Regions from separate parts of the Kosakonia sp. YIM B13571 genome, predicted to be linked through region 3. Evidence: predicted binding sites of a transcription regulator. Region 3 holds the regulator's gene; each other region holds the start of a gene.

Region 1 (5,084 bases), on a different contig from region 3:
TTTCACTGGCGGTACGCTGCGTAACGCGATTCCGCGCGAAGCAATTGCCGTTATCGCCGTTCCGGCAGAGAAAGCCGCACAGCTGAAAACGCTGGCCAGCGAATATCAGGCAATCCTGAAAAACGAGCTGGAAGCCAAAGAGAAGAATCTGGTGGTACTGCTGGACAGTGCAACCAGCGATAAAGCCGCGCTGACCACCGCTTCACGCGATACGTTTGTGCGCCTGTTGAACGCGACGCCGAACGGCGTGATCCGCAACTCCGACGTAGCAAAAGGTGTGGTGGAAACCTCACTGAACGTGGGTGTGGTGACGCTGCAAGACGACAACGCCGAGATCATCTGCCTGATCCGCTCGCTGGTGGATAGCGGAAAAGATTACGTGGTGAGCATGCTGGAATCACTGGGTGCGCTGGCGGGAGCGAAAACCGCGCCGAAAGGCGGCTACCCTGGCTGGCAGCCGGACGCGCATTCACCAGTAATGGCGCTGGTGCGTGAAACCTACCAGCGTCTGTTCAACAAAACCCCGAACATTCAGGTGATCCACGCCGGTCTGGAGTGCGGTCTGTTCAAAAAACCGTACCCGACCATGGATATGGTATCGATTGGGCCAACCATTACCGGCCCGCACTCACCGGATGAGCAAGTGCATATCGAAAGCGTGGGCCATTACTGGACCCTGCTGACCGAGTTGCTGAAAGCGATTCCGGCGAAATAAGCCCTTTGTCCGCGCCGGGCGGCGCGGACATCACCCAGCCTTACACCGCGTTAAACACCAGCCCTTTAAACAGGTTTCCCCGTTCAATCTGGTGGTGAAACTATCGGCGTTCCGATTTCAGCGTCGCGCGTTCATCATCCTTTATTTGTTCCAGACGATGAGCTATCAGCAAGGTTGCTAGCCGTTTATTAGAAAGGCTTTCCGAAGCGAGATAAGAAACCGCATGCGAGAGAGAACAAAGAGAATTACCCGGCTCCCCCTTTATATATGAGCAAATAAAAGGAATCGGCAGACGAACCCCGGGGCTATATGAAAAAGAATGAGTGCTGTAAAGCGACATCAGGACACGGCGAAATGCTTTTGCAGTAACGTAGAAAAAACGTCGGGGATAATAATGAAGTGGGTAATCAATCCGTAGCGTTATTTTTATAACCCTAATACCAGTTGCCGTTCCAGCTGAGGATCAAGTAGCGTGACATGCAGCCCGACCAGCCGGACACCGCGCCCGCTGCGGCGATCATTCCAGGTTTTTTGCGCCGTCGCCAGTAAATCCTCTTTATTTAAACGCGGCCAGACATGCTCCTGAGTCGTGAGCTGGAAATCATTAAACTTCAGTTTTACTCCCTGGCGAGCAATGAGCAGATCCGGTTTTACTTTTGCTAACCGCCGCTCAAGCTCAGGGTACAAATGTTCAATAATCGCTTCGCACTCTTCCCAGCTGTGAATATCTTCCGCCAGCGTCCGCTCCACACCGACGGATTTACGCAGTCGTTCGCTGTTAATTTCCCGCTCGTCAATGCCCTGGCTGCGCTCCCATAAAATACGGCCGAATTTACCAAAGCGTTTAAGCAGCATGGCAAGGTCGCTCTTTTGTACATCTTCGCAGGTGCGCAGCCCCAGCTTTTCCAGTTTTGCCGCTGACACCTTCCCCACACCGGGGATTTTGCCGAGCGGCAGCGTGCGCAAAAATGCCGGTACATCAGCCGGTGTAATCACATATTGCCCGTTGGGTTTGTTGAGATCCGAGGCAATTTTGGCGAGAAACTTCACTGGTGCAACGCCCGCTGAAGCAGTCAGTTGGGTTTCTTTAAAAATGGTCTGACGAATTTCCTGCGCCATCAGCGTCGCCGAACCGTGACAGTGCGGGCTATCGGTAACATCAAGGTAGGCTTCATCCAGCGAGAGCGGTTCAATAAGCGAGGTGTAGCGGGAGAAGATATCGCGGATCTGGTTGGACGCTTCTTTATAAGCGTCAAAACGGCCGGGCAACAATATGAGGTGCGGGCAGAGTTTAAGCGCCATCGCGGTGGGCATCGCGCTGCGCACGCCAAATTTGCGCGCCGGATAGTTCGCCGTGCTGATCACGCCGCGTTGCACCCGGCTACCGCCGATAGCGATGGGAATATCGCGCAGGGCTGGATTATCGCGCATCTCTACCGCCGCGAAAAAGCAGTCCATATCAACATGTATGATTTTGCGCATGCGTACGCCCTCACAGAACACTGGATAAGTATACAGCACATTTGCAGCAATTGAGAAGCCAGCACGTAAATGCGGCGAAAAGAGGGGAATATAAGGGGTAATTCAGGCTTTTTACTCGCATAATACTCGCCAGCATTCGGCCAAGCATTTGATACGTAATCCTCAAAATCATTCGTGCGAGCCAAAAACGAAGCCGACAAAGAGGCCGCGTGAAAGACGACGTAGATTGGGGCTTGCGAAAAAATGCCGTAATGCTAATGTGGGCGCTCCAAAACAGAATCGTCTGAATTTTGGGCTTCTTTTGCCGTCCTGGCAATGTGGTATTAGCTTTATCAAGGAAACAAGTAGTATGCGCAAAATCGCATTATTTATTGCGATGCTTCTGCTTCCGTGCGTCTCTTTTGCTGGCCTGGTGAGCAGCAACGGTTCAGTAACGCCGGTCAGCAAAGAATATAAGCAGCAGTTGATGGGGTCGCCGATTTATATCCAGATCTTCAAAGAAGAGCGCACCCTTGATCTTTACGTCAAGATGGGCGAGCAGTATCAGTTGCTCGACAGCTACAAAATTTGTAATTACTCCGGCGGGTTAGGCCCCAAGCAGCGCCAGGGTGATTTTAAAAGCCCGGAGGGTTTCTACTCCGTGCAGCGCAGTCAGTTGAAGCCGGATAGCCGCTTCTATAAAGCTATTAATATTGGGTTTCCGAATAACTACGATCGCGCCCACGGCTATGAAGGCAAATACCTGATGATTCACGGTGCTTGCGTGTCGATTGGCTGCTACGCGATGACAGATTCAGGTATTGATGAGATCTTCCAGTTTGTTACCGCCGCGCTGGTTTTTGGGCAGCCGAACGTGCAGGTGAGTATCTATCCGTTCCGTATGACCGACGCCAATATGCAGCGCCATAAATATTCAACCTATGCGGATTTCTGGAAGCAATTGAAGCCGGGTTATGACTACTTCGCCACCACCCACCAGCCGCCGGTTGTTTCGGTAGTGGATGGCCGCTATGTGGTTAGCAAGCCGCTGAACACCGCTGTTCAGCCGCAGCTGGCGTCAAACTACACGCTCCCCCAGGCAAAATAATGCCCACTCGCCTGGCATAATCTTTTGCCAGGTTTCATTGCCGGTTAACGGCTGGGTGGCAATCACGGTAACCACATCGTTTGGTGTGGTTTCCCGCTGAAAATCAATTTCCACATCCTGATCCAGCAGCTTCGCCACGCCAAACGGCGCACGGCGGGTTATCCAGAACAGATTAGTCGAACAAAACGCCATCACATAACGCCCGTCCGACAGCAGCATATTAAAAACACCCTTTTGCCGTAGCTCCACCGCTAATTCCGCAATGTACTTAAACACCGCCGCCATATTCCCCGGCGTACGCGGGTAGCGTTCGGTCAGCTTATGTAACAGCCAGCAAAAGGCTTTCTCGCTGTCGGTTTCGCCAATCGGGCGGAAATTACCGGTCTCCAGCGATTTATAACCCGTAAGCTGCCCGTTATGCGCATACGTCCAGTTGCGCCCCCACAGTTCGCGGGTAAACGGATGCGTATTTTCCAGCGCCACTTCGCCACGGTTAGCCTGGCGAATATGGGCAATCACCGATCGGGATTTGATCGGATAGTCCTGCACTAATTTCGCAATAGGGGAATTAAAACTCGGTTGCGGATCTTTGAACGTGCGACAGCCCTTACCTTCGTAAAAAGTAATGCCCCAGCCATCTTTATGCGGCCCGGTTCCGCCGCCGCGCTGGACGAGACCGGTAAAACTAAAGCAGATATCGGTTGGCACATTTGCGCTCATACCGAGCAGTTCGCACATACACACCCCCACATAGCGCCCTTATCAGAGAAGGCGTAATTGGTGCAGCCAGTTTGCGCACGGGCAGTGCTTCGATTAACGGTGCGTAGACAGGGTTCGCGCACTGCCCGAGGCCAAAATGGCAAAAAATAGCCTTTCTTAAGCCTTAACCATCTCTTTTTCAATCAACTGAATCAGGATATGAATCACCTTAATGTGAATTTCCTGAATACGGTCTGCATAGCCAAAATGCGGCACACGAATTTCAACATCTGCGCTGCCCGCCATTTTGCCACCGTCTTTACCGGTCAGGGTGATGACTTTCATCCCCTTCTCACGCGCCGCCGCAACTGCTTTGATCACGTTGCCGGAGTTACCGGATGTGGAGATCCCCAACAGCACATCGCCTTCGCGGCCAACAGCTTCCACATAACGGGAGAAAACATAGTCGTAACCGAAGTCGTTGCTGACGCAGGAGAGATGACTCACGTCAGAGATGGCAATCGCCGGATAACCCGGACGGTTTTCACGGTAGCGCCCGGTTAACTCTTCAGCGAAATGCATCGCATCACAATGTGAGCCACCGTTACCACAGGACAACACTTTGCCGCCGGCTTTAAAACTGTCGGCCAGCAATACCGCCGCGCGCTGAATAGCGTGAATATTGGCATCATCTTTCAAGAAGTTCGCCAGCGTTTCCGCCGCTTCGTTCAGTTCGTTACGAATAAGATCCTGGTACATGAGGATATCCTTCAGCATAAATGTAAATAACACTGCGCAGTGTACCGGATACTATTCCAGGCGAGAAGTTAAAGCCGAAGCGCCCCCTGTCGTTTTCATTTTCCGTGCGCGAAAAGCCCTCAACAATGTGAACCAGGTTGTAATTATTTTGTAAACACATTGCTAAAAGAAATCACATCCACTACAACCAATACATCACAAGTGGTCAGACCTCCTACAAGCAAGGGAGCTTTTCTTTATGATGATTTTGAGCATTATCGCAACGGTTGTTCTACTCGGCGCGCTGTTTTACCACCGCGTTAATCTGCTGCTCAGCAGCGTGATTTTGCTGGCGTGGACCGC
Region 2 (5,084 bases), on a different contig from region 3:
CTGAAGTTTGCAAGGCCAGTATCGTGCAGGCGCGGGTCAGCGCTCTGCAGCAGGAAACCACGGACATTGTACTGGTGGTGGGTAATACGCTCACGGGTGGTGTCCGGCGAGTCGGGATGGCGATGATACGAGAATTCACGCACGGTCAGGCCACGGTTGTCGAGAACCGTGGCCGTCGGGGTTTTGCTGAATAAAGATGTGCTCATAGGAATCTCCTGGGGATGGTGTGCAGCCCGTCAGGCTACACAGAGATCATAGGAGACTTGCACTGGAGTGGGTACTTTCAGGGCTGGCTATATAAGACAAACAGCTAATCCTCAAAACCGTTACGGTTTCCAGTGACACTCCAGGCCGCAAACCGTCTGGATGAAGCTGCACAGGGCTTGCGCGCCTTCAGCAATAGTTGGAAAGGTGGCCGAATGGTATATACCCTCGCCATCTGCGCCAAACAGATGCTGATATTCCGGCTTAACATCGATGGAAGTGAATCGCCTTAACGTCTCGCGATTGCAACGAATGCGGTAACCATTTTTAAAGCGTTGTAGCATATGCACACCGGTAGTGGTATTACCGGTGCTTCTGGCAATATTTAACATCTAAGCATCTCCTCAATACGCGAAAAATAGTAACCCCCACATGACTGAACTTATGATGCTGTGCTATTTCCCTGTATTTTTTGGCAGCAAGTAATCCGGTGTTGTACGCCGGGTTATTAAGCCAGTGGTTTTAAAATGATATTGATAAGGGCCATCAATATAGAACGGCAACTCAATGATAGCCTTGTGGCTACTGCGCACATCCAGATAAGCAAACAGCTGGTAAATAGTCAGATCAGGGCAGAAAGCACGATTGTCATCACTGCATATCGTACCGTCATAGCGACTGATTCCATCGTCGTCATATTTCGCCGCGATTTCACCGCCTTCTACAGGGAGAGTTAATTGACCCTCTGAAACGTAATACATAATTTTCGGGTCGCTAATCACGCCTGCTTTCTCCTTCTGCATCACCAGAATCGTCGCCTTTGCTTGTTTATAGGGAGACGAAAGCTTTGCGACATCCTCAGACTCCAGCGTATACAGATACGTTTTTTCGCCCCGCATTTCGTCGCTATCTTCTGATACTTTCCATTTACCCGGCATCGCTGTCTCAAGGTAGGCATTTGCGAGCTCATAGTAGGCATTAACCCTGCTATCCGTTTCCTTTATATCTACGCCAGGCTGCATAACATTTTCAAAAGCAGCCAGCAATGGCGCGCTTTTTAATTTGACGACAGGTTCCGACGTACTGGCATCCAGTTTCTTGAGTTCAGGGAGATATTTAGCCCGATATGTATCACGATAAATTGATACGCACTTAGCGTCTTTGGCTACCGCCATTTCATAGTTTTCTAATGCCGTTTTCGTCAGGATCATAAGCTGCTGACTATCGCGAATTTCAACACTATCCACGTCCATCGCTGCCGGACATTTATTTGCTGCGGTTTTAGGTGCTGCACTCGCGTTAAAGCTGGTGCAGGCCGCAAGCAGCATGGCCGATGCGTAGGTTATTTTTTTGATCATGACTCATTCCTGTGTGTATTTATTATCTGTTTGGGTTGCGCCTGTATCTCGCATCGCCAGGCGTTCACGTTTAAATGTTTGCGGCACTTATATGCGCAAAGACCCGATTATTCGCTTGCACTCACAAACCGACACGCAGTGGCTCGCGGTAAGAGAACGGCTTCAATGCACTTGCATCAGGCATAAATGAGATTTTCCCTACGGAGAACAGTCTATTTTCACCCGCTTTCAGGTACCAGCTTTTGGCGAGACTTTTTAGCTAAATTCTTTGCTACTTCAAAGATTTCCTGAATGTGGCCCGCAGCGCCTCTTGATCAGCGACTGAATTTAGCAATACTGTATATAAATACAGTTAACCGAGTTCATCATCATGCGCTTCATCCCTTCCACCGAGAGTGATCACATCGTTCCCCTTCCGCTCTTTACTGAGCGCGTTCCCTGTGGGTTCCCAAGCCCGGCGCAGGATTATGTCGAGGAGCAACTTGATTTAAACAAACTGGTCGTAAAACACCCTAGCGCGACTTACTTTGTCAGGGTCAGCGGGGATTCGATGATCGGTGCAGGGATTAGCGATGGTGATTTGCTGGTGGTCGATCGCTCATTGAGCGCCGGGCACGGTGACATCGTTGTTGCAGCGGTTGCCGGGGAATTCACAGTGAAGGAGTTACGGACCCGCCCTGTTCTCCAGCTCATTCCGCATAATGTTCAGTATGCGCCGATTATTTTCCAGGCTGAGGAAGAGTTGCAGATCTTCGGCGTCGTGACATTTACGTTGAAATCAAACCGACATGTTCGCGCTTGTTGATGTGAATAACTTCTACGCCTCCTGTGAGACGCTGTTTCGCCCGGATCTCCAGGGGAAACCTGTCGTTGTTGTATCCAACAATGATGGATGCATTATTTCGCGATCGCGTGAGGCAAAAAATCTCGGCATAGATATGGCTGCGCCTTATTTCAAGATCAAAGATGAGCTTCATCGTCAGAACGTTACGGTATTTAGCTCAAATTATGCGCTGTATGCCGACCTCAGCAATCGGGTTATGTCGACACTCTCTGAAATAACCCCTTCCGTCGAGCTTTATTCCATTGATGAGGCTTTTATCAATCTGTCTGGCGTATCAAACTGTATTGCACTTGAGGCATTCGGCCACCAGATCCGTAATCAGATCTTGAAAAATATCGGGCTGACAACGGGCGTTGGCATTGCACCAACGAAAACCCTCGCCAAGGTGGCCAATTACGCCGCCAAAAGATGGGCCAGCGCCGGTGGTGTTGTGGATATGTCCTCCAGAGAGAGGCAACGTAAGTTACTGTTTCACGTGCCGATACATGAGGTCTGGGGCGTAGGACGCCGCATTAGTAAAAAGCTGGCGTTAATGGGCATTGAAAACGCGCTGCAACTTGCCGACAGCTCAACCTGGGTTATTCGTAAACACTTCAATGTTGTGCTGGAACGTACCGTGCGGGAACTGCGCGGCGAATCATGCCTGGCATTTGATGAGTTTCCACCAACCAAGCAGCAAATTATTTGTAGCCGCTCTTTTGGCAAGCGAATTACTCAGTATTCAGATATGCATCAGGCAATATGCGCCTATGCTGAACGCGCGGCAGAGAAATTACGCGCTGAACATCAATTCTGCCGATTCATCAGCGTCTTTATTCGTACCAGCCCACATGCGGATAATCGTATTTACTACGGAAACCAGGCATCCGTGACGTTGATGACGCCGACCAATGATACGCGCGACATTATACGTGCAGCGACAAGCTCGCTGGAGCAGATATGGCGGGAGGGACATCGCTATATGAAGGCTGGCGTGATGCTTTCAGATTTTTTCAGCAGCGGCGTTGCCCAGCTCAATCTATTTGATGAAAACCGCCCCCACGCGAACAGCGCGGTGCTGATGGAAACCATTGATCGTTTAAATACCTCAGGAAAAGGAAGCGTCTGGTTTGCAGGACAAGGAATTGAAAAAAACTGGGCGATGAAACGCGAAATGCTTTCCCCCGCCTATACAACACGCTATTCCGACCTGCCTGTCGTGAAATAAAGATCGTACAGAAGCCATAGTCGACCGCGATTTTCATCAACAAATGCGCCGATGGACTGGCGCATTTGTCATATCAGACATGCTTATGCATGGCTGTACTCTTTTACCAGTTGACGCAGATCCAGCTCAGAGGAGTAATCCACGTCCGGCATTGAGAAACCATTCAGCGCGTAAAATTCGGTGAGATACCCGGCAAAGTCGCCAATGGTTTTAAAGTTTTCGGTGGTGACCCGTTTTCTTAGCAACTCCACTGCTTGCTGGACATCGGGGCGCAGCTCGAAATCATCAAGGCGGATCCGCCGCTCGTCATCCGTGATGACGTTGCCCATTGGCGGGTAAAGGTGGTTCAGCATCAGTCTGTGCATCTGCTCAATGCAGGTTTCATGCAACCGCTTCTGCTTCATTACCTTGTACAACAACGTAATATATAACGGAAACATAGGGATAAACGCGCTGGCTTTGGTCACCAGCGCTTTGCAGACCACCGCATAGGCATGACCATTAATGCGCTGGAGCTGTGCGTCAAGATGATCGGCTGTTGCGTGCAGATGGGCTTTCGCCGCGCCTAACGCGCCCTCTTTATAGAGCGGCCACGTTGATTTCGGGCCAGTATAAGAGTACGCCACCGTTTTGAACCCCTCAGCCAGCACACCAGCAGCCGATAACATATCAATCCAGCGTTGCCAGTCTTCCCCGCCCATGACTTTTACCGTATCGGCAAGTTGTCGTTCGGTCACCGGTTCCAGCGTCTGGTTCACCATCTTGCGGGTTTCCAGGTCAAAACCCGGGCCGGAAAAAGCTTGCCCGCGCACGCCAAGCGTTGAGGTATAGCGCGTGCCATCCGGGCAAATACGCACGCCAGAGGCAACCGAATAGACAAGCAGATCAATGCTGCCGCCAAACTCCTGCTTGATGTACGCAATCACGTCGTTGCGGGTCGTATCGGAAAAAGCATCCGCGATAAAATTTTTCGCGATAAGCCCTTTCTCATGTGCCCGGCGACGAAAAAAAATATTGTTATACCATCCGGCGCTGCCCATACCTTTTTCACCCGGACTTTTTTCAAATGAAACGCCAATCGTATCGGCACCGCCACCAAAGGCCACCGCGATGCGTGAGGCCAGCCCATATCCGGAAGAGGCACCAATCACCAACACCTTGCGCGAACCATAGATTTCCCCATGCGATTCCACATAGTTAATTTGTTTATCAATGCCCAAGCGTAAACCTTCAGGATGGCAGTTCTTAGCCACATTGCCTTGAATAATAAGCTCCATCAGTTCACCTCCTCAGCCAGCGCTTTTTCCAGCGGCGGCAAAACGACGGCTTCACCGACAATAACCTGATCCCCATGCTGATTGGTGCACGTGGTTTTGAGCCGCACCCGGTTTTTTTCACAATTAATCGCGATAACTTCCGCCGTCGCCGTAATCGTATCGCCAATAAATGTTGGCTTAATAAATTTGAGGTC
Region 3 (5,084 bases):
GTAGGAGAAGTTCGCGGCGATCTCTTCCATCAGCGCGATGGCGTTTTGCTGCGCCTTATCATGGGAGATTTTTTTGCTGCGCGCTTCATCTTCAACGGCGCGGGCAATCGCCTTGGACGAGAGCAATTTGTTAAACAAATCCTGACGGGCCGGCAGGCGTGGACCTACTGCGGCCAGACGCTGGCGGGCAAAGTGCATACGCGCCACGCGCGCCAATTTCTGCGCGATAATTTTATCGGTACCGTGTTCGGTCGCCATACGACGCAGCGAAACCGGCGGTGAAAAACGCACAAAGCTGTCGCGGCCAAGCCAGGAAACAGCAAAGAATTTCTGGATGCCGTTCAGCATACGCAGCGGCGGGTTAATTTCGCCTTTTTCACGCCCCGGTGAACGACCAAACATCACCGATACCGGCACCATTTGCACATCCAAATCAGGATGGCTGCGGTGTAAATCCAGGTAGTCGTGGAACAGCTTGATCGACTCTTCTTTTGGCGCGTAATAAGTGAACACGCGCGGGCCGCCGTGGATAAACACGAAACGCGGCAGCAAAGCGCCGTCGATTTCCAGCGGTTCCATGGGATCGGGCAGCTCATGTGCCAGACACTGCGCGCGTAGAGTCAGTAAATCTGCCTTTGAGTTATAAGGCAGCACGTACATGATGGGACGTGACGTATCGAGACCCAGCTCCTGTGCAGGTTCTGCGGGGATCGATTTACTTTTTACCAGTACGCTTAATGGTAAATTCAGTAACTTGTAGTAAATTCGTGGCCAGCCGGACATAAAGGATGTAAAGCCTCTGGTTAATAGTGCCATTGCGCCGCAAGAATATCAGAAAGCACACATAATTTCTGTTGTACCGCTGCGCGCTTGCTGAGACATTGACGCCAATTTAATAAAAAGGTTCTTTTAAATGGCTAATAATACCACCGGTTTCACCCGGATCATTAAAGCCGCTGGATATTCCTGGAAAGGCGTTCGCGCCGCCTGGATCAATGAAGCGGCATTTCGTCAGGAAGCCGTTGCGGTTACCCTGGCAATTATAATCGCTTGCTGGCTCGATATTGACACAATGACGCGCGTACTGCTGATTGGTTCTGTGACGCTGGTGATGATTGTCGAAATTCTGAACAGCGCCATCGAGGCCGTGGTCGATCGTATTGGCTCTGAATTCCATGAACTTTCCGGGCGAGCAAAGGATATGGGCTCAGCGGCGGTGCTGATGTCTATCCTGTTGGCGATGTTTACCTGGATCGCATTACTCTGGTCGCATTTTCGATAACGCTTCCAGAATTCAATAACGTTCTGGTTTTTTGCTTAAATTTGGTTCCAAAATCGCCTTTAGCTGTATATACTCACAGCATAACTGTATATACACCCAGGGGGCGGGATGAAAGCATTAACGGCCAGGCAGCAAGAGGTGTTCGATCTTATTCGCGATCGCATCACTCAAACCGGTATGCCACCAACGCGTGCGGAAATCGCACAGCAATTGGGGTTCCGTTCCCCAAATGCGGCGGAAGAACACCTCAAAGCGCTGGCGCGCAAAGGGGTTATCGAAATCGTATCTGGCGCATCGCGTGGTCTTCGCCTGCTGCTTGAAGAAGAAGAGGACGATATCGGCTTACCGCTGATTGGTCGCGTCGCGGCGGGTGAGCCTCTGCTGGCGCAGCAGCATATCGAAGGCCATTACCAGGTCGATCCGAGCCTCTTTAAACCCCATGCGGATTTCCTGCTGCGCGTGAGCGGCATGTCGATGCGTGACATTGGCATTATGGACGGCGATCTGCTGGCGGTGCACAAAACGCAAGATGTGCGTAACGGCCAGGTCGTTGTTGCGCGTATTGAAGACGAAGTCACGGTCAAACGTTTGAAAAAGCAGGGCAACACCGTTGAACTGCTGCCGGAAAACAGTGAGTTTTCCCCGATCGTCGTCGATCTGCGCGATCAAAACTTTACCATCGAAGGGCTTGCGGTCGGTGTCATTCGTAATGGCGCGTGGTTGTAACGCACATTCGCTCTGCTGCGGAGCTGATTCAGGTTCCGCAGCGATCTCCTCTTTTCCCTCAATAACATTCACATTCATACCATGCCACTGCTAACCACATCCGACAAAGCGCTCTGGCGGCTTGCACTGCCGATGATCTTCTCGAATATCACTGTCCCGTTGCTGGGGCTAGTGGATACGGCGGTAGTGGGGCATCTGGACAGCCCGGTTTACCTGGGCGGTGTGGCGATTGGCGCAACGGCAACCAGTTTCCTCTTTATGTTGCTGCTCTTTTTGCGCATGAGCACCACCGGGCTAACAGCTCAGGCGTTCGGCGCGAAGAATGCGCCCGCGCTGGCGCGTGCGTTAGTCCAGCCTTTGCTGCTGGCGCTGGGCGCTGGTGTACTGATTGCTGTGTTGCGCACGCCGATTATCGGCGTGGCGCTGCATATCACCGGCGGTAGCGAGGCGGTGCTGGAACAGGCGCAGCGGTTCCTGGATATTCGCTGGTTGAGCGCACCCGCTTCGCTGGGCAACCTGGTATTGCTCGGTTGGTTGCTCGGCGTGCAGTATGCGCGCGCACCGGTGATCTTGCTGGTGGTGGGGAACCTGCTCAACATCGTGCTCGATCTGTGGTTGGTCATGGGGCTGCATATGAATGTGCAAGGTGCAGCGCTTGCCACGGTGATAGCGGAATACGTCACTTTCGTCATTGGCTTGTGGATGGTGCGACACGTACTGGTGATGCGCGGTATTCCATTGCTGACGTTGAAAAATGCATGGCGCGGCGGCGTACGGCGTTTGCTGGCGCTGAACCGCGATATCATGTTGCGTTCGTTGCTGCTGCAACTCTGCTTTGGTTCGATAACGGTGTTTGGTGCCCGCCTCGGTGATGAGACGGTGGCAGCAAACGCGGTGCTGATGATGTTTTTAACCTTTACCGCTTATGCGCTGGATGGTTTCGCGTATGCGGTTGAAGCCCACTCCGGGCAGGCTTACGGCGCCAGAGACGGCCGTCAATTGATGCATATCTGGCGGGCTGCTTGCCGGCAGGCCGGTCTGGTGGCGCTGTTCTTTGCCGTTGTGTATGCGCTGGCGGGTCAGCAAATTATCGCGTTGTTAACGTCGCTACCCGCCCTGCAACAGCTTGCCGGGCATTATCTAATTTGGCAGGTTATGTTACCGCTAGTGGGGGTGTGGTGTTATCTGCTGGACGGTATGTTTGTCGGTGCGACGCGCGCGGCCGAAATGCGTAACAGTATGGCAGTGGCGGCGGCGGGGTTTGCCGTTACGCTACTCACCGTGCCTGTTTTGGGTAATCACGGTTTGTGGTTGTCGCTTGCTGTGTTTCTTGCTCTGCGTGGGCTGACGCTGACGCTAGTATGGCGTCGCCACTGGCGTGACAACAGTTGGTTTGCTGCGAGTGATCCTTCCTGATAGCACTTTATCCCTGCTTTAGCGCTCTGCTTTTCTTGTCTCGTTTACGCTGCTTTTATCTTATTAGATGGTTAAAGATTCCGAATAAAATCCATAATGCCGAATCCCTGACTACAATAATCAATACGTTCAGCACGGCGAGAACGTCTATTTTTAACCGAACGATAAGGAGTCCATGATGAATAAAGACGAAGTCGGCGGTAACTGGAAGCAGTTTAAAGGCACTGTGAAAGAGAAATGGGGCAAACTCACCGATGACGATATGACGATCATTGAAGGTAAACGTGATCAGTTGGTGGGTAAAATCCAGGAACGTTACGGTTACGCGAAAGATCAGGCGGAAAAAGAAGTGACGGACTGGGAAACGCGTAATGATTACCGTTGGTAGCCAGCACATCCCCTCATATATGTTAACTCTCTGAAGGCTACCCTGCCCGAAGGTACAAGGATGTACCACCCCCCTTCAAATTTCACATTCATCAGCACGAACGGCCTCCACTCGGCATACAAGCTTCCACACTTTACGCTCTAGGCCACATCTCTCTATCGCGTTTTATCAACGGTTGACCGACGCAGGTTCCCCCGACATTTGCTCGCTTGCCGCCTTTAGAATGCGAAATTTTTCGCGAAATGTTGTGTGTAATGAATAGCCAATAAAAGAGGTGATAAGTTAGCGCGGTTTTTTCTTTACCTGGACGCTATGGTCATGCTGGCAGTGATCGTGATGTCGGCAGGCTTCCACTTCCACGCAGGCCGCACATAAGCCATGTGCTTCAATCACATTATGCCGCAGGGCAAAACCCATTTTCGCCGCCAGCGCATGCATAATATCTTCTACCCCTTCGGCCTGTTCTTCTTTCACTGAACCACAGCGATCACAAATAAACATCGCAGAAGTGTGCGTCGGCTGGTCAAAAAGGTGGCACAGCACATAGCTGTTAGTGGACTCAACCTTGTGGACAAAGCCTTGCTCCAGCAGGAAATCAAGCGCGCGATAAACCGTCGGCGGTTTTGCTTGCGGCTCGCTTTCACGCAGCAGATCGAGCAGATCATAAGCACTTATCGCGCTTTGTTGCAGGCTTAGTAATCGCAACACTTCAAGGCGCTGGGGAGTCAGGCGCACATTGCGCTGCGCGCACAGCTTTTCAGCCTGCACTAACATCTCTTGCGAAGTGGTCTTATCCATTGGCGCTCTCTGGTCGATGAGAATAGAAACCCACACTTTACCATGTCCTGCCGGAAACGCCGAGATCGCCGCCCGTAAACTCCTTTCCACACTTTCCTTCCCGAAATGAATATCCTCTTCTATAAATATTGAGAGTTTCCTCAATAACTATAGTGTTCGTATATATCCTGTACGTTCACCTGATTTAGCTTCTTTTTTGGTCGTTGTTCGCAGCAATAGTGAATTCCTGTTTGTTTTAAAATAAACAGGCTTAAAAAACTCATCTGGCTACGAGACACATATTGTGAATAAAAAATGTAAACTTTCAGCGGTCGCTATCGCTGTCTCCTTCTTTGCGGCAAATCAAGCCGGGGCAGCCAATACCTGGGCAGAAGCACGTAACGATGCAATGGGAGGAACGGGTGTTGCATCGGCAAATTATGGTAGTGGAGCACTCATAAACCCGGCGCTGCTGGCGAAAGCCAAGCCGGAAGA

What was found. Region 3 encodes LexA, which represses DNA repair genes until DNA is damaged. Its sites were predicted from a motif close to TNCTGTATGTACATACAGNA; they were not measured.
Region 1: dinB (DNA polymerase IV) is a predicted target of LexA. The motif match lies at 2,216-2,235, and genes of this name have one in related genera.
Region 2: umuD (translesion error-prone DNA polymerase V autoproteolytic subunit) is a predicted target of LexA. The motif match lies at 1,897-1,916, and genes of this name have one in related genera.

The regions. Positions count from the first base shown of each region.
Region 1 covers NZ_JBHZPL010000001.1:984,550-989,633, forward strand. The annotation lists gene pepD (cytosol nonspecific dipeptidase) at 1-715, shown strand, start outside; gene dinB (DNA polymerase IV) at 1,142-2,197, opposite strand; gene dpaA (peptidoglycan meso-diaminopimelic acid protein amidase) at 2,547-3,284, shown strand; gene ACFX4O_RS04800 (class II glutamine amidotransferase) at 3,255-4,022, opposite strand; gene lpcA (D-sedoheptulose 7-phosphate isomerase) at 4,161-4,742, opposite strand; gene fadE (acyl-CoA dehydrogenase FadE) at 4,981-5,084, shown strand, end outside.
Region 2 covers NZ_JBHZPL010000002.1:230,681-235,764, reverse strand. The annotation lists gene ACFX4O_RS06270 (RHS repeat protein) at 1-206, opposite strand, end outside; gene ACFX4O_RS06265 (hypothetical protein) at 327-596, opposite strand; gene ACFX4O_RS06260 (hypothetical protein) at 660-1,562, opposite strand; gene umuD (translesion error-prone DNA polymerase V autoproteolytic subunit) at 1,933-2,367, shown strand; gene umuC (translesion error-prone DNA polymerase V subunit UmuC) at 2,351-3,613, shown strand; gene fabV (enoyl-ACP reductase FabV) at 3,697-4,890, opposite strand; gene ACFX4O_RS06240 (MaoC family dehydratase) at 4,890-5,084, opposite strand, start outside.
Region 3 covers NZ_JBHZPL010000009.1:19,653-24,736, forward strand. The annotation lists gene plsB (glycerol-3-phosphate 1-O-acyltransferase PlsB) at 1-783, opposite strand, end outside; gene ACFX4O_RS18345 (diacylglycerol kinase) at 914-1,282, shown strand; gene lexA (transcriptional repressor LexA) at 1,391-2,008, shown strand; gene dinF (MATE family efflux transporter DinF) at 2,090-3,424, shown strand; gene ACFX4O_RS18360 (CsbD family protein) at 3,603-3,812, shown strand; gene zur (zinc uptake transcriptional repressor Zur) at 4,095-4,610, opposite strand; gene traF (conjugal transfer protein TraF) at 4,894-5,084, shown strand, end outside.